DNA from 3 places in the Blautia wexlerae DSM 19850 genome. Region 3 is predicted to be linked to each of the others. Evidence: a T-box and tRNA genes for the amino acid it is inferred to sense, from the RefSeq annotation. Region 3 holds a T-box; the other regions hold tRNA genes.
What was found. A T-box is a leader RNA that pairs with one kind of tRNA and senses whether it is charged. The one in region 3 lies ahead of thrS (threonine--tRNA ligase), so its partner is inferred to be a tRNA-Thr.
Positions count from the first base shown of each region.

Region 1: it has a tRNA-Thr gene. The T-box ahead of thrS (threonine--tRNA ligase) is inferred to sense a tRNA for this amino acid. The anticodon was not compared.
Region 2: it has a tRNA-Thr gene. The T-box ahead of thrS (threonine--tRNA ligase) is inferred to sense a tRNA for this amino acid. The anticodon was not compared.

Region 1 covers NZ_CP102267.1:2,527,650-2,533,804, reverse strand. Annotated here, with positions in the region: gene glgB (1,4-alpha-glucan branching enzyme) at 101-2,401, shown strand; tRNA gene NQ550_RS11690 (tRNA-Thr) at 2,462-2,534, shown strand; gene NQ550_RS11685 (ABC transporter ATP-binding protein) at 3,169-4,377, shown strand; gene NQ550_RS11680 (ABC transporter permease) at 4,364-5,227, shown strand; gene NQ550_RS11675 (ABC transporter permease) at 5,224-5,997, shown strand; gene potA (spermidine/putrescine ABC transporter ATP-binding protein) at 6,042-6,155, shown strand, end outside.
Region 2 covers NZ_CP102267.1:1,271,482-1,277,636, forward strand. Annotated here, with positions in the region: gene cysS (cysteine--tRNA ligase) at 1-113, shown strand, start outside; gene NQ550_RS05845 (Mini-ribonuclease 3) at 119-577, shown strand; gene rlmB (23S rRNA (guanosine(2251)-2'-O)-methyltransferase RlmB) at 574-1,311, shown strand; gene sigH (RNA polymerase sporulation sigma factor SigH) at 1,430-2,029, shown strand; tRNA gene NQ550_RS05860 (tRNA-Thr) at 2,143-2,214, shown strand; gene NQ550_RS05865 (glutamine--tRNA ligase/YqeY domain fusion protein) at 2,975-4,642, shown strand; gene NQ550_RS05870 (hypothetical protein) at 4,752-5,156, opposite strand; gene NQ550_RS05875 (Maf family protein) at 5,377-5,970, shown strand; gene NQ550_RS05880 (HAD family hydrolase) at 5,977-6,155, shown strand, end outside.
Region 3 covers NZ_CP102267.1:3,722,971-3,729,125, forward strand. Annotated here, with positions in the region: gene NQ550_RS17295 (DUF4860 domain-containing protein) at 1-313, shown strand, start outside; gene NQ550_RS17300 (hypothetical protein) at 344-796, shown strand; gene NQ550_RS17305 (hypothetical protein) at 789-1,271, shown strand; gene NQ550_RS17310 (type IV pilus twitching motility protein PilT) at 1,268-2,329, shown strand; gene NQ550_RS17315 (COG2426 family protein) at 2,497-2,997, opposite strand; gene hisC (histidinol-phosphate transaminase) at 3,013-4,068, opposite strand; T-box leader at 4,216-4,443, shown strand; gene thrS (threonine--tRNA ligase) at 4,608-6,155, shown strand, end outside.

The DNA of each region.
Region 1 (6,155 bases), 1.2 Mb from region 3:
TTTGTTATTGTTTACAGGTGACGTTTAATGTACCATAAATACGCTGCCGGTAAGGGTAACCGATCATCGTATTTCTGACAATCGGGGAGGTAACGCAGCTATGGACGAAAAAGTATACGGCTATATGGACTGGCCGAGGATTGAAGCTATTGTGTATGGAGAGGAAACTGCTCCCAGAGATGTGATGGGACCAAGGATCACACAGGACGGAGTTCTTATTCAGGGATTTTTTCCTGATGCAGAGGAAGTAAGTGTGATCAGCGGAAAGAAAACCTATGTCTGCGAGAAAGAGGATGAGGCCGGATATTTTGCAGTATTGCTTCCTGTACGCAAGGTGCCGGAATACAGATTTCTTATAAAAATGGGAGAGACAGAGACAGAATGTTATGATCCCTATGCTTTTCCATGCCAGATCACAGAGGAAGAGGAGAAGGCTTTCTGCGCAGGTGTTTATTATGAGGCATATAAGAAGCTGGGCGCTCATCCTGTGGAGATTAAAGGAGTGAAAGGTACTCTTTTTGCTGTCTGGGCTCCGAACGCAGTGAGCGTAAATATCGCAGGTGATTTTAATGGATGGATCGGACGTGCGACTATTATGCATCGTATGCCTATGTCCGGTATCTTTGAGCTGTTTGTACCCGGGGTAGAGGCAGGGACACATTATAAATATGAAATTAAAGTCAAAGGCGGCGAAGTTCTGTTAAAGGCTGATCCTTATGGGAACAGTGCAGACCATGATCCTGAGGGAGCATCTGTGGTAGCAGATGTAAGTGCTTTTCAGTGGAATGACGGAGACTGGATGAAAGAGCGTCACAGATTTGATGACAGGAAACAGCCGGTTTCTATATATGAAACATCTCTGGAGGAATGGAAATCCGCTGAGGAGCTGGTGGAATTTCTGGCAGAGGAAGATTTTACCCATGTGGAACTCCATCCTGTGATGGAATACCTGGATGATATTACAGGTGGTTATTCTACATATGCATATTATGCACCTACTTCCAGATTTGGAAGCGTGGCGGATTTTCAGAAGCTGGTAGATGAACTGCATCAGGCAGGAATCGGTGTGATCCTGGACTGGACACCTGCACAGTTCCCGCGTTATGCCTCCGGTCTGGAGAAATTTGACGGAACACCTCTTTATGAGAGACAGAATCCGGCAGAGGCCATTCATCCGTTCTGGGGAACATTGCTCTATAATTACGGAAGCCCGATGGTGAAGGACTTCCTGATTTCCAATGCCTGCTTCTGGGCTGAGGTCTACCATGCTGACGGTCTGCGTATGGACGATGTGGATGCCATGCTGTATCTGGATTATGGCAGAAATCCGGGAGAGTGGACACCTAATATTTACGGAACCAATGAAAATCTGGATGCTCTGGAATTTCTGAAGCATCTGAATTCTGTGATAAAGGAGAGAAATCCCGGATTGCTTTTAGTTGCTCAGGAGAACGGACTCTGGCCGGAGCTGACAGACAGTGTGGAGAATGATCATCTGGGATTTGACTATAAGTGGAGTGGCGGATGGACAAAAGATCTGCTTGAATATCTGAGCAAGGATCCTATTGAGAGAAAGAATTACCATGATCAGCTGACTATGTCCATGCTCTATGCATACTGCGAACATTATATTCTGACGCTTGGCAGCAGGGATGTTGGTACATTGAAGGATTTCGCGGATAAGCTGCCGGGAAGTGAAGAACAGAAGAATGCGCAGATCAGAGAGGCTTATGTTTATATGATGCTTCATCCGGGATGCAAGATGATGGCACCGGATAAAGATATGCCAAAGGAACTGGAAGTATTTGTCAAAGACCTCAATAATATGTATCTTGCTCATCCTGCACTTTATCAGCTGGATGATGAATATGATGGATTTGAATGGGTTCAGCTGATGAAGTATGAGGAGAATGTGCTCGCATTCATGAGAAAGACAGAGAAACCGGAAGAAACTGTTCTGGCTGTCTGCAATTTCGCGGCAATCCCATATGAAAACTACAATGTGGGAGTTCCTTTTGCTGGCAAATATAAAGAAATCTTTAACAGTGATGATAAAAAGTACGGTGGTAATGGTGTAGTAAATACGAGAGTTAAAGCAGCGAAGAAGGCTGAGTGTGATGAGAGAGAGTATTCCATCACATTGAAGCTTCCGGCACTTGGCGTGGCAGTCTTTACCTGCACTCCGGAAGAAACTGAGAAAAAGCCTGCTGCCGAGCACAGCCAGATCAAGAAATCCATCACCAAGACAAGAACTGTACGCAAGGCTGCCGGGAAAACAAAAGCAACTGTAAAAACTGCAGTGAAACCGGTGACGAAAAAGGTGACAAAAGAAGCACCCCAAATAGTGAATAAAACGGAGGAGAAAATACCGGTCAAAAAGGACTTGACAGAGAAGAAATAATATTATAAACTAAATGCTGTGGCTGTCAGAATTATCAATTTCTGCCAGATTACAGCATAAGCTGAAATAGCTCAGTCGGTAGAGCACTTCACTCGTAATGAAGGGGTCGTGAGTTCGAGTCTCATTTTCAGCTTGAAAGATATTGGGCAATTGTAATTTTATAGAAAATCCGCTATACTGAAAAGCAGAGTATAGTGGATTTTTTATGTTTTTATGGAGGTGCGTATGGTGAGTACCTTAAAATTACCGGTAGGAATTGAAATGATTGTAAAGAGAAATTTACGTTACTGTCCACACGCCACTATCCCGCGAGGTGTTTTGGCATGAATATGCAAAAATCCCGAGACATACAAGCCAAAATTCCATTGCCGCAGGCAATCTGGAATGAATTTTGGCTAAGTTACTGTGAACGGAGTGAACAGTAACAAATTTACTTGACAATCTCGGGCCTATCCTTTAATATAACTTTTGGATTATACCAAATAAATAATGACCGGGAATCTATCAAGAAGAATGGTTGATTTCCGGTTTTCTTATGTGGACATCATGGTCAGGAGTGCACGCAGACTGGATGGAACAGGACGGACCGGATATATCTATAATTGGAAAAATGGACATATACAGATGCGAAACCATGCAGAGACTGGCACTGTAACAGGCGTCAGCATTGGCATAAACCGATGTAGGGGCGAGAGCTTTTACGCGTGGTTTCGTATCTTTTTTAGTATAAAGAGGTATCTTTTTTACATGAAAGGAGCTGAGTATAATTGGCAGAGATTTCACTTGAACTGAAGGAGATAAAGAAAAGTTTTACAGAAGGCGAAGCAGTTCTGGATAATATCAGTCTTGAGATCAGTAAAGGGGAGTTTATTACTTTGCTGGGATCTTCGGGATGCGGCAAGACGACAACATTGCGAATCATTGCCGGTCTGGAACAGCCCGATGCAGGAAGTGTCTGGCTGGATGGCAGGGAGGTGACAGGTCTGGAGCCGAACCAGAGGGATGTGAATACGGTATTTCAGAATTATGCCCTCTTTCCGCATATGAATGTTGCGGAGAATATTGGCTATGGTCTGAAACTGAAAAAAGTTCCTAAGAGTGAGATCAGGAAAAAAGTTTCTCAGATGCTGGAACTGGTGCAGCTTGAAGGATATGAAAAAAGAAAGCCTTCCGAACTCTCGGGCGGTCAGAAACAGAGAGTTGCCATTGCGAGAGCACTGGTGAATAATCCCAAGGTACTGCTTCTGGATGAGCCGCTGGGAGCACTGGATCTGCAGCTTCGCCGTGCGATGCAGATAGAACTGAAGCATCTGCAGAAGAAACTGGGAATTACATTTATCTATATCACTCATGATCAGGAAGAAGCTATCAATATGTCTGACAGGATCGCGGTGATGAAGGACGGACGTATAGAGCAGATCGGAACACCGGATGAGATCTATAATCATCCAAAGACCAGTTATGTGGCAACATTTGTAGGAAATGCAAATATCCTGCATGGGGTTGCAGAGAGTATTCAGGGAGAGAATGCAATCGTAAAGATTGGAAATGACAGGGTAATTGTAAAGCTTGAAACAAGTCAGCAGGATACAGGGGATACAAGGGCAAAACAATACCTGGCAGCAGGAGAGAAAGTAACTCTGGCTGTGAGAAGCGAAAATATATTGTTGCAGGAAACTGCTGTAATCGGTGATACCGGTACAGATCACAGAGACACTGTTGATATAAGTGTGTCAGGCGGTGGTTTGGATGCACATAATAAGAATAGTGTATCAGGTTTACAGGCAACTGTTACAGAGAAGAACTTTGCAGGAGGTCAGCTTCGTGTAACTCTGAAGCTGAGTGATGGTACACAGTTGATCGCCAGCAGATACGGAATCGACGCATCCGTCGCAGAAGGCCAGACAGTAAGATGCAGTTTTCTGCCGACAGATGTAGTACTGGTAGACAGGGAGGACATTCATGAAGAAGCGTAGAAACCGTTCTGACAGTTCTGCATGGATGGCACTTCCACTGTACATTTTTACCATTGTGTTTGTGGTATGCCCCCTTATCTATATGGTGGCGCTGAGTTTTGCTACGCCGTCCAGAGGATTTGGGGTGACCTGGAAATTTACGCTGGACAATTACAGAAATATTCTGGAACCTGTATACCTGAATACATTTGTGGAATCACTGAACCTGGCATTTACCAGTACGATAGTGATCGCTTTGATCGGCTATCCGTTCGGGTATTTCATGGCGAGGCTGCCGGAGCACAGAAAGAAAAAGGCACAGCTTCTGTTGTCCACGCCGTTCTGGGTAAATTCCCTGATTCGTCTGTATGGTTGGATCATTATTCTGCAGAAAAAAGGACTTTTGAATTTTGTATTGATAAAACTCGGGATCATTGAGAAACCGCTGTCCATCCTGTACAGCTATCCGGCAATTGTGATCGGTATGATTTATGTGCTTCTCCCGTTTATGATCATGTCTGTATACTCCAGCGCAGAGAAGCTGGACTGGTCTTATGTGGAGGCTGCCAGAGATCTTGGGGCATCCAGACTGCAGGCATTTTTTACTATAACACTGAAGCTTACACTGCCTGGGCTGCTTTCAGGTGTGATCCTGACTTTTGTGCCATCCATGGGACTGTTTTTTATTGCAGATATTCTGGGCGGAAATAAAGTGGTACTTGTGGGAAGTCTGATCCAGGATCAGATGACAAGAGGAAGTAACTGGCCCTTTGCAGCAGCACTTGCTGTGGTGATGATGGTACTTACAACTGTACTGATCATGATTTACAGGAAAGTGACAAATGCCAGAGAACTGGAGGGAATCGGATGAAAAAGAATTCAAGATTTGCCGGATTTTATATGGGGCTGATTTTCTTCCTGATGTATCTCCCTATTGCAGTAGTGATCGTTTTCTCATTTAATGAATCCAAACTGCCAGTGAAATTTACAGGCTTTTCCCTGAAATGGTATCAGGAACTTTTCCATGACAGAGCAATGCTGGAAGCACTGGTGAACAGTCTGATCCTTGGGGTATTAAGCTGTCTGGTTAGTGCAGTGATCGGTACTCTGGGTGCAGTTGGGTTATCAAGGATTCACTGGAAGTCAAAAGGGGCGCTGGAATACATTTCCATATTGCCGTTAATGATACCGGAGATCATCCTTGGTATGGTGCTGATGGCGTTCTTTTATATGCTGAACCTGCCCTTTGGCATGCTGACACTGTTAATAGGTCATACGGTATTCTGTGTGCCTTATATTCTGATGGAAGTGAAGGCAAGACTGGCAGGCATGGATCCGGCGCTGGAAGAGGCAGCCAGAGATCTGGGGGCAGGACCTTTCCGGGCTTTCCGGGATATTACGCTGCCCTTAATTATGCCGGCGGTAATTTCAGGTTCGCTGCTTGCGTTTGCCATGTCTATGGATGATGTGGTAATAAGTATTTTTGTGAACGGACCGCGTTTGTCTACGCTGCCGATCAAGGTGTACACACAGCTGAAAACAGGAGTGACGCCGGAGATCAATGCGTTGTGTACCATTCTGCTGGCAGCTACACTGGTTATTTTTATTGTTTATTCACTGATAACAAAGAAGAAAAAATAAATGCTATAGCAACAAAAATAGAATACATTCAGAGGAAGGAAAAGATGATGAACAAACTGATTGAGTTAAAAAATCTGACCAAGAATTTTGATGATCAGCAGGTTTTGCGCGGCATCAATCTGGATATTTACGAAAAGGAATTCCTGACGCTTTTGGGA
Region 2 (6,155 bases), 2.2 Mb from region 3:
AAGCAAGAAAAGCAAAGAATTTCGCAAGAGCAGATGAGATCAGAGATGAGCTTCTGGCTAAGGGAATCATCCTTAAGGATACCCGCGAGGGAGTAAAATGGAAGCGAGCTTGAATAATATGAGTGAGACAAACGGGCTTAATGAAGAGAGTTTAAGTAGTTTGAAAGGTTTGCTTAATCAGGTATTTCATTTGGAGGATAAAGACTTACGAACCTATTCTCCGCTGACATTGGCGTATATCGGAGATGGCGTCTATGAACTGGTGATCCGCACGATCCTTGTAAAAAAAGGCAACTGTCCGGTAAACCAGCTTCACAGAAAAGCCAGCAGTCTGGTTAAGGCAGGAACTCAGTCTTCCATGATGGAAGTGATTGAGCCCATGCTTACAGAGGAGGAACACAGCGTTTACAGAAGAGGAAGGAATGCTCATTCTCCTACAATGGCCAAACATGCAACTATGGCAGACTACCGCAGGGCAACAGGGTTTGAAGCTCTGATGGGCTATTTATATTTAAAAGATGATTTCAGCAGGATCATAGAACTGGTCCGTGCAGGGATCGGAGAGGATAAGATATGAGTGAACAGATAGAAGGACGCAATGCGGTTTTGGAAGCCTTTCGTTCCGGCAAATGTGTAGATAAGCTTTTTATCCTGGACGGATGCCAGGACGGACCGGTCCGCACTATTGCCAGAGAGGCAAGAAAAAAAGATACGATTATTAACTATGTGGCAAAAGAACGTCTGGATCAGTTAAGCGAGACAGGCGCACATCAGGGCGTGATCGCTCAGGTGGCAGCCTATGAATATGCAAGTGTAGAAGATATTCTTGCGAAGGCAAAGGAAAAAGGAGAAGATCCCTTTATCTTTATCCTGGATAATATTGAGGATCCTCATAATCTTGGTGCGATCATCCGTACAGCAAACCTTGCAGGTGCACATGGGGTGATTATTCCCAAGAGAAGAGCAGTTGGACTGACTTCCACAGTTGCCAAGACTTCAGCAGGTGCATTAAACTATACACCTGTTGCAAAGGTTACCAATCTGGGACATACCATCGATGAACTGAAAGAACAGGGCATGTGGTTTGTATGTGCAGATATGGGCGGTGAAACCATGTACAATCTTAACCTGACAGGTCCGATCGGCGTAGTGATCGGCAATGAAGGTGAAGGTGTAAGCAGACTGATCCGTGAGAAGTGTGATTTCGTGGCATCTATTCCTATGAAGGGTGACATTGATTCCCTCAATGCATCTGTGGCAGCCGGAGTACTTGGATATGAGATTGTACGTCAGAGACTGCAGAAGAAGTAAGTTTATCTCAGACTGCTTGAATTTTTGCAGCAGAAAATTATTCCACAATATTGTTATGCTATAAGAAGCCCTCTGGGCGAATGATAGAGATTTTCAGAAAAACGGAAGGGTTAAATTGATGAAACAGTATGACGGAATTAAAGATGAAGAATTAATTTCCCGTTTCAAAAACGGGGAATCAGAAATCCTCGACTATCTGATGGAAAAATACAAGAACATGGTCCGCAAGAAAGCAAGGACCATGTTCCTGATAGGCGGGGAGAACGATGACCTGATACAGGAAGGCATGATCGGACTGTTTAAGGCAGTCCGCGATTACCAGCCGGACAGGGATGCTGCATTCCAGACCTTTGCCAGTATATGTGTGGACAGACAGATCTACAACGCCATCCAGAGTTCCAACAGGCAGAAGCACCAGCCACTGAATTCCTATATTTCCCTCAGCGAACAGGATGGGGAAAATGAAGAACATCTTGGAGATAACTGGGGAGAGAACCCGGAGTCTATCATTATTGACCAGGAGAATGTCCAGGATCTGGAGCAGGAGATAACAGCAACGTTAAGTCCAATGGAGAACCAGGTTCTTGAATATTATCTGGCAGGAAACGGATACGGAGAGATTGCCCGGATCATGGGAAAAACACCCAAGTCCATAGATAATGCATTACAGCGTATCCGAATCAAGATCAGAGAGCAGTTGGAGCAATATCAAAAATAGAAAGATATCTGTATAAAACCCAAAAATAAAAATCAAAAAGTTAAAAATAGGGATTGACAATACAAACAAGTTCTGGTAGTATATTTAAATGTGAGCGGTAAATCCGACACAATGCTGATGTGGCTCAGAGGTAGAGCACTTCCTTGGTAAGGAAGGGGTCACGGGTTCAATTCCCGTCATCAGCTTTTTTTATTGCTTAAAAATAAAGGGTTTCTTGAACTTCAGTAACTCAAAAGTAATCAGAACAGAAGTTTTGATATACTTCTAAGAACTGTTTGTACTTCAAGAATGACAAGAGATATGTTATACTTACAGTGTTGTCCAACCGATACCCGGCAACGGGAGGAGGTGAAGTCTATATGGAGAATCTTGCTATTTCTTTTCTTGTCTCCTTTATGGCAAGCATAGCCGCCTATTATGTTTGCAAATGGTTAGACGGAGATAAGTAGGGCAACACTAACCTGGCAGTTTCTTGTCTACCATAAAAAATAAGAAGAAGCCCCCAGTATTCGCACTACTGAGGGCTTCATTCTTTTTGTCTACATGGACTTGCTATTTCTTTTCGCCTACTGGCATTATAGCATATGCAGATCAGGAAATCAATATGCAAGTGATTCTGAAACATTCTGAAACAAATAAAAAGTTACTGTTCACACACCACTGTCCCGCGAGGTGTTTTGGCATGAATATGCCAAAATCCCGAGACATACAAGCCAAAATTCCATTGCCGCAGGCAATCTGGAATGAATTTTGGCTACGTTACTGTGAACGGAGTGAACAGTAACGTCTGAGAAATATAAGGCCTGTCACTGTTGTGTAAACGGTTGACAGATGGAATTTCCAATGATAATATAAATTCATTCGACATAAAAAATATTCAGTTGTATTTTTTATATATAGATGTGTGAAAAAACAGTATAAAATACGACAACAGGAGGGAAAAAGATGGAGAACGAAACAGTTTCCAAAAATTTTATTGAGAATATCATTGATAAAGATTTAGCAGAGGGTGTTTATGACACCGTGCATACGCGTTTCCCGCCGGAACCGAATGGATATCTTCATATCGGTCATGCGAAATCTATTCTTTTAAACTATGGTCTTGCACAGGAATATAACGGCAAGTTCAACATGCGTTTTGATGATACAAACCCGACCAAAGAAAAGAGTGAGTTTGTAGAATCCATCAAGGCAGATATCAAATGGCTTGGTGCAGACTGGGAAGACAGACTGTTTTTTGCATCTGACTATTTCGGACAGATGTATGAAGCTGCTGTAAAGCTGATCCAGAAAGGCAAAGCCTATGTATGTGACCTGACAGCAGATCAGATCCGTGAATATCGTGGAACTCTTACAGAGCCGGGTAAAGAAAGTCCATACAGAAACAGAAGCGTAGAAGAGAACCTGCAGCTTTTTGAAGAGATGAAAGAAGGCAAATATGCAGACGGAGAGAAAGTGCTTCGTGCCAAGATCGATATGGCATCTCCGAACATGAATATGCGCGACCCGGTTATCTATCGTGTTGCTCATATGACTCACCACAGAACAGGTGATACATGGTGCATCTATCCAATGTATGATTTCGCCCATCCCATCGAGGATGCGATTGAGGGAATCACACATTCCATCTGTACTCTGGAGTTTGAGGATCACAGACCACTGTATGACTGGGTTGTAAAAGAATTGGAATACCCACAGCCACCGAAGCAGATTGAGTTTGCAAAACTGTATCTGACAAATGTAGTTACAGGTAAACGTTATATCAAGAAATTGGTAGAGGAAGGCATCGTAGACGGATGGGATGATCCGCGTCTGGTTTCCATCGCAGCACTGCGCCGCCGTGGATTTACACCGGAATCTATCAAAATGTTTGTAGAACTCTGCGGTGTATCCAAAGCAAACAGCTCTGTTGACTATGCAATGCTTGAATACTGCATCCGTGAGGATCTGAAACTGAAACGTCCACGTCTGATGGCTGTTCTTGATCCGATCAAGCTTGTGATCGATAATTATCCGGAAGGCGAAGTAGAATATCTGGAAGCTCCGAATAATATGGAGAATGAAAAACTGGGAACCCGTAAAATACCGTTTGGCAGAGAAATCTATATTGAGAGAGAAGACTTCATGGTAGATCCGCCTAAGAAATATAAGAGAATGTTCCCGGGTACAGAGGTTCGTCTTATGAACGCATATTTTGTAACCTGTACAGGATATGAAGCTGATGAAGATGGAACTGTACGTGTTGTACACTGTACTTATGATCCTGCAACAAAGGGTGGCAATGCGCCGGATGGCAGAAAAGTAAAAGGAACCATTCACTGGGTAGAAGCAAGTCAGGCAGGAAAAGCAGAAATACGTCTCTATGAGAATATCGTAGACGAGGAGAAGGGTGTATACAACAAAGAAGATGGTTCTCTGAATGTAAATCCGAACTCTCTGACAAAAGTTACTGCATATGTAGAACCAGCACTTATGGAAGCAAAAGGCTATGACAGCTTCCAGTTCGTAAGAACAGGATTTTTCTGTGCAGATATCCATGATTCTAAAAAGGGTGCACCGGTATTCAACCGTATCGTGTCTCTGAAGAGCTCATTTAAACTTCCGAAAGCATAATGAGACTGAAATAGTAATATAATCAGAATAAAAAGGGAATGTTGCTTTTACGATTGTATAATCGTGAAGTAACATTCCTTTTTGGTTACGTTACTGTGAACGGTAACGTTTATTCTTCAGATTCAGATGCAGCGTCCATAGTCTCTTCAAAATTCTCGGGTTCATCGGCATCTTCTTCCTCTTCTGCATCTTTAATCTCAACTTCAGCAGCTTTATCGGAAGACTTCTCAGAATCGTCTGTATCAGCAGCTTCTTCAGCTTCTTCGCTTTCGGTGTCATCTGTTGCAGACTGCTCGCCTGTATGTTCCCAGGACTGGAAATCTTCGGCAGGTTCCTGATCTTCCTTAGCAGTTTCCTTTTCATCAGTCAGATCGAAATCATCAAAGTCATCTTCAAAATCAAAATCCTCTTTACAGGATCCTTTTTTGGCAATAAGGGCAGCTACAGCACCGGCAGCTGCTGCTGTAAGGGCACCTATTGCAACATATCCCCAGTATTTATTAATTTTAGCCATGATAATCATAAACTCCTTTCTGATATTCTCCTATTTTTGAAAGCGAGTCAGGATAAAAATATCTTTTACTCCTGACATTATTTTATTCAGCTATAGGTTATTGTTATTTTAATACTTTTCAGATAAAAAGAAAAGCGAAATTTTTATGGAAAGAGTTAATGAAAGCAGTTGCATACCCAAAAGATACAAGGTATACTATGACAGGAAAGAAGAGGTTATTATGAGAAAAATTATTTTGGCGTCTGCTTCACCCAGACGAAAAGAACTGTTGGAACGGGCTGGCGTGGATTTTGAAGTACTGCCTGCATCAGGCGATGAGAACCGTATCTCAGACAATCCGGGAGAGGCAGTAAAACAGCTAGCTTCGGATAAAGCAGCTTCTGTTATCCGCACTATGAAAGATAGTGCCGACGGAACAATTGTGATCGGATCTGACACAGTGGTAGTGTTTGAGAATGTGATCCTTGGCAAACCTCATGATACAGAGGATGCAGTGAATACATTAAAGAAACTTCAGGCTGATACTCATCAGGTATATACAGGCGTTTCTGTATGGGAAAAGAAAGAAAAAGTCTGGACAGAACATACTTTTTATGAAAGTACAGATGTGACTTTTTATCCGGTTTCAGATGAGGAGATCAGAGAGTATGTTGCTACAGGAGAGCCTATGGATAAGGCCGGAAGCTATGGCATCCAGGGACTTTTCGGAATTTATGTAAAGGGGATCTGCGGAGATTACAATAATGTGGTAGGACTCCCGGTGGCCAGATTATTTTATGAAATGAAGAAATCAGGAATTGATTTAAGAGGATGACAAAAGATGATTAAAGCATGTATATTTGATTTGGATGGAACACTGGCTGATACGCTGGATTCCATGGCTTATGTGACTAATATTATTATGGAAAAATTCGGGTTGAAAACACTTCCGGTGGATAATTTCAGATATTACAGCGGAGAAGGGGCAAATATGCTGATCCGCCGCGCACTTAAGGATGC
Region 3 (6,155 bases):
ATTTCACCAGCATGACAGTTCGCAGAGCATTTTCACAGACACTGTAGATGGTTCTCCGGCACTCTGTATGACTGATACAGTAAACGATCAACAGTATATTACTTATATTTATCTGAAGGAGCAGCACCTGAAAGAGCTTTTTACTGCTGCCAGAAATACACCATCCGCACAGATGGGTACAAATATTGCCAGTCTCAGTGATTTTCAGATTCAGCAGGAGACAGACGGATTCTACCGTATTACCCTTAAAGATCCAGACGGTAATACCAGCAGCCTGCTGCTGCACTCTGGTTTTGGCAACAACAGTTTCTGACATACTGGCATCATACAGGAGATTTCAAGCATGAAAAAATTAATCACACATTCAAAATCCAGCCTGTTTTTAATAGAAATGATTCTTTCCATTCTCATCCTTGCACTTACCTGCACTGTCTGCGTCAGAATCTTTGCAGCAGCAAAAACGCAGCGAGAAGAAGCCAGAGAACTTAATCACATCCAGGAGCTGGTCACTTCTGCCGGCGAAACTCTGGAAGGGTGGAACGGTCAGCTTTCATCATTTATCAGTATATTCGGACAGCCCTCAAAAACTTCCGGCGCTCTGCTGCAATATTACTATGATGACAGCTGGAATCCCTGTACAGAAAATTCGGCTGAATATACCATGACCATACAGCCGGCTGCTTCTGAGACAGAAAAAACTGCAGATATAAATTTTTACAACTCGCAGCACGACAATTTATATCAGCTTTCTGTCACCTTCCCTTTTACATCAGAAAGGACGGTCAGCCATGAATAAAAACAGAACCTCGTTCCTCTCTGTGGGAATCCCATCCATGTGTACGATTTTCTCCGTACTCTGTCTGGTCATCCTTGCGTTGCTGACTCTTAATACTTCCGAACAGGATCTGCAGACCAGCCGGATTGCGCTTGAACAGACCACCGCCTATTATACCGCCTGCTCTGCTGCTTCCTCAAAATATCAGGAACTGACAGCCTACGCTCAACAGGCATTTACGGACTGTCAAAAACAACAGACTTATAATACCCTGATGTCGTCTGTCACACAACAATATCCGGATGCCAGATGGGATCCCAAAACACAGATTTTATCCTTCACTGTAGATTTTGCTGAGGAACAGGCAATATATGTAGAAATAAACATTCCATATTCTTCCGACCTGATACCGGAAATTCTCACATGGAAAACCATCAGCACCGCTGCCTGGAATCCGGACACAAGACAACCTGTTTACAAAGGAGATTCAAAATGACAGAACAGATAACACCTGAATATTTATCCTTCGCAACCGAACATCACGCATCCGATATTTTTATCATTGCCGGTCGTCCGCTTTCCTTTAAAATCAACGGCAAACTGTCAATATATGGCGAACGGTTAATGCCTGCTGATACAGAAATCCTGCTACGGCAGATTTATCAGATGTCCAACAACCGTAACTTTGACCGTTTTCTGGAAATCGGAGATGATGACTTTTCTTTTTCCATCCCCGGACTTTCCCGTTTTCGTGTTAATACCTACCGCCAAAGAGGTTCTCTTGCTGCAGTTATCAGGGTAATTGCTTTTGAACTTCCCGATCCCGAAATTCTCAATATTCCGGAAGATGTTATGTCTGTTTCTGATTTTACCAAAGGAATGGTACTTGTTACAGGACCTGCAGGAAGTGGTAAATCCACAACAATGGCATGTATTGTTGACCGTATCAATCATTCCCGGGAAGGTCACATCATCACCCTGGAAGACCCTTTGGAATATCTGCACAGACATGACAAATGTATTGTCAGTCAGCGTGAAATATGCACAGATACGGAAAGCTATCTGGTGTCCCTCCGAGCCACTCTGAGACAGAGTCCGGATGTGATCCTTCTTGGCGAAATGCGAGATTATGAAACGATCCAAACCGCCATGACTGCCGCTGAAACCGGCCATCTGATCCTGTCCAGTCTTCATACCACAGGTGCCGCCAATACTATCGGGCGCATTGTAGATGTATTTGAACCGGCTCAGCAACGGCAGATTTCCATTCAGTTATCCATGGTATTGCAGGCAGTAATTTCCCAACAGCTTATCCCTGATATAAACGGGCACACTATCCCTGCCTTTGAAGTTATGCGTTTGAATCCGGCAATACGAAACATGATCCGGGACAATAAAGTTCATCAGATTGATGGAGTTATCGCTTCTTCTGCGCATGAACATATGCGTTCCATGGATCAGAGCCTTCTGGAACTTTATAAACAGAACAAAATCACAAAAGAAACCGCATTAAAATTTGCGTCCAATGCAGATATGTTAAAACGGAAGCTATAACATAATGAGAATTGCTCCGCTGATTTTCCGGTATACAAAAACAGTTCAGAAATGAGTTTATCCAAAATTTTGAATATATTTCATCTCTGAACTGCTCTTATTTTTCTGTTTTCTGTTCAAATATAGTCAAGCGGATAACTACTCCGCAGGGAACTTATCTGATCCGGTTAATGTACCAGATTTCCCACCAATCCATAAGAAACAATATACATAATCACAGTCGCCATGATAATCCCACAAAAAATTGCCAGGGAAGACTTCTTAATATCAATCTCCAGAAGAGAAGCGATCAGAGAACCTGTCCATGCCCCTGTTCCCGGAAGCGGGATTCCCACAAACAACATCAGCCCCCAGAACTCATATTTCTTTACCTGATCACTCTTTCTCATTGCCCTGTCTTCCAGTTTTATAACAAGCCCCCGAAAAAGTTTCGTCTTTTTTAAAACCTTGAAAATCTGTCTGATAAACAACAGAATAAACGGAATAGGAATAATATTTCCAACAATACACAGTGGAATTGCCTTTGCAGCCGATATCTTAAGTAAGGATGCTGCAAGCAATCCTCCCCTGAGTTCCAAAAGCGGAATCATTGAAATAATAAAAACTGCCCCTTCCGGTGAAATATATTGTGACAGATTCTGCGAGAACCAATGTACCAGTGCTTCCATAAAACCTCCTAACTTTTACTTCAGATAATCCTTCAAAAAATCAATAAATTTCTGCATTTCTTCCTTTGTTCCAACTGTGATACGAAGGAAATTGTCAATTCTGTCCTTCTGGAAGTAACGAACATAAATATGCTGCCCTCTCAATGCCTCAAAAAGTTCTTTCGCAGGACAGGTTTTATGCGTAGCAAAAATAAAGTTAGACATAGAATCCTGAAAAGAGAATCCCAGTGCCTTCAATTCTTTCTTTGTCCATTCTCTTGTCTCTATGATTTTATTACATGTCTCATCAAAATATGCTTTATCTTCAACTGCCGCCACACCTGCAGCAATCGCTGTACGGTCCATAGTATAAGAATTAAAAGAATACTTCACATCATTCAGGAATCTGATCAGTTTCTCATTTCCACACGCAAAACCAATTCTCATCCCAGCCATAGAACGCGACTTGGAAAATGTCTGTACGACCAGAAGGTTGTCATATTTTTCAATCAATGGAAGCGCCGACTGACCACCAAAATCCACATAAGCCTCGTCCACGATCACAATCACATCAGGATTATGGCGGATAATATCCTCCACTTCCTCCAGCGGCATCTCCACACCTGTCGGCGCATTCGGATTCGGGAATACAATTCCTCCGTTTTCTCTGAAATAATCTTCCTTCCTTATATGAAAGTTCTCATCCAGTGCCGGTCTCTCATATGGAATGCGAAACAGGTCTGCCCATACATCATAAAAAGAATATGTGATATCCGGAAAAAGAACCGGCTTCTGTGAATTAAAGAATGTAAGGAAACTCATGGCAAGCACATCATCAGAACCTACTCCCACAAAAACCTGTTCATCCTTCAGCCCGTAATTCTTTGCAATGGCATGTACCAGTTCTCCTGCTGTAGGATCCGGATAAAGTCTCATAGTATCTGTATCCATCTCCCTCAACGCCTTCTCCACTCCAGGTGCCGGCGGATACGGATTCTCGTTGGTATTCAGCTTGATCATATCCGGCTGATTGGGCTGCTCGCCTGGTGTATATGGTATTACTTTACGTATATTTTCTTCCCATCTGCTCATTTATCTGATTCCTTTCATGTTTTTTATTGTTTTTCACTTTCGTCAGTATAACATTAATCTCTATTTTCGTAAATCAACTTTTTGCATTTTACTGATTGACAAACCCACTTTGCAAGTTTATAATAGGCGGCAGAAAAGATAAGAAGGATTAAAACGTTGAAGAGAAGAGTACGCTGAGGAACGTTACAGAGAGAAATGTATATCGGTGCAAGCATTTCATCGCGAACCAGCCGAAGACCACCTCTGAGTGACTTTAATACAGTCCGGTGATTCCGTTACCATCGAATGAAGCGGTTCTGATCAGATGATTTATCCATCAGTAATGTATCAGAACAACCGGGGTGGAACCGCGAGTAATGTTATCTCGTCCCCTACAGTATTTAACCGTACTGTAGGGGATTTTTTTATTCTTTCTTTTACCCCTTCGCAGTACAAAAACCTGTTACTGTTCACTCCGTTCTCAACAACACGCTCCGCGGGATATCAACAGTGAACAGCAACTATAACAAATCCATACTAACGTAAAGGAGATAATCATCATGATCGTAACATTAAAAGACGGCTCAAAAAAAGAATACGCTGAGGCAAAATCCGTAATCGACATTGCTTACGACATCAGCGAGGGACTTGCACGTGCTGCCTGTGCAGGAGAAGTAAACGGAGAAGTTGTAGACCTGAGAACAGTTATTGACAGTGACTGCGAATTAAACATCCTGACAGCAAAAGATGAAAAAGGACTTGCAGTTCTCCGCCATACAGCATCCCACGTACTTGCCCAGGCAGTACAGACCTTATTCCCGGATGCAAAGGTTGCTATCGGACCTTCTATTGATACAGGATTCTACTATGATTTCGACTGCCCTCCATTCTCCCGTGATGACCTGGATGCAATCGAAAAAGAAATGAAAAAGATCATCAAAAAAGGCGCTAAGATTGAACGCTTCACAAAATCAAGAGAAGATGCCATCGCATACTTCCAGGAGAAAAATGAACCATACAAGGTAGAACTTATCGAAGATCTTCCGGAAGGCTCCGAAATCTCTTTCTATTCCCAGGGAGACTGGACAGACCTCTGCGCAGGTCCTCACCTTATGAGTGTAAAGGGTGTAAAAGCATTCAAGCTTCTCTCCTCTTCTAGCGCTTACTGGAGAGGCAGCGAAAAGAACGCAATGCTCACACGTATCTACGGAACAGCTTATGCTTCCAAGGATGAGTTAAAAGAACATCTGGAACAGATGGAAGAAGCAAAAAGACGTGACCACAACAAACTTGGCCGTGAGATGAAGATCTTCACAACTGTAGACGTGATCGGTCAGGGACTTCCACTTATCATGCCAAACGGTGTGATCATGATGCAGGAGCTTCAGCGCTGGATTGAAGACGAAGAAACAAAACGCGGATATATCAGAACAAAAACTCCGTTAATGGCAAAGAGCGATCTCTACAAAATTTCCGGTCACTGGGATCACTACAAAGACGGTATGTTCGTTCTCGGTGACGAAGAAACAGACAAAGAAGTATTTGCGCTTCGTCCTATGACATGCCCATTCCAGTACTATGTATACAAAGCAGAACAGCACAGCTATCGTGATCTGCCTCTTCGTTACGGTGAAACATCCACTCTGTTCCGTAATGAGGATTCCGGGGAAATGCATGGTCTGACACGTGTACGTCAGTTCACGATCTCCGAAGGTCATCTGATCGTAAGACCTGACCAGATGGTAAAAGAATTTAAAGACTGTATCGCACTTGCACAGTACTGTCTGCAGGTTCTTGGTGTAGAGGAGGACGTAACCTATCACCTTTCCAAATGGGATCCTAACAACAGAGAGAAATACATCGGTGATGCAGAAGTGTGGGATCAGACAGAAGCTCATATCCGTCAGATGCTTGAAGAACTGAACATTCCGTTTACAGAGGATGTTGGCGAAGCTGCATTCTACGGACCTAAAGTTGATATCAATGCCAAGAACGTATACGGAAAAGAAGATACTATGATCACGATTCAGTGGGATGCTCTTCTGGCTGAACAGTTCGACATGTATTATATCGATGAAAACGGTGAAAAACAGCGTCCATACATCATT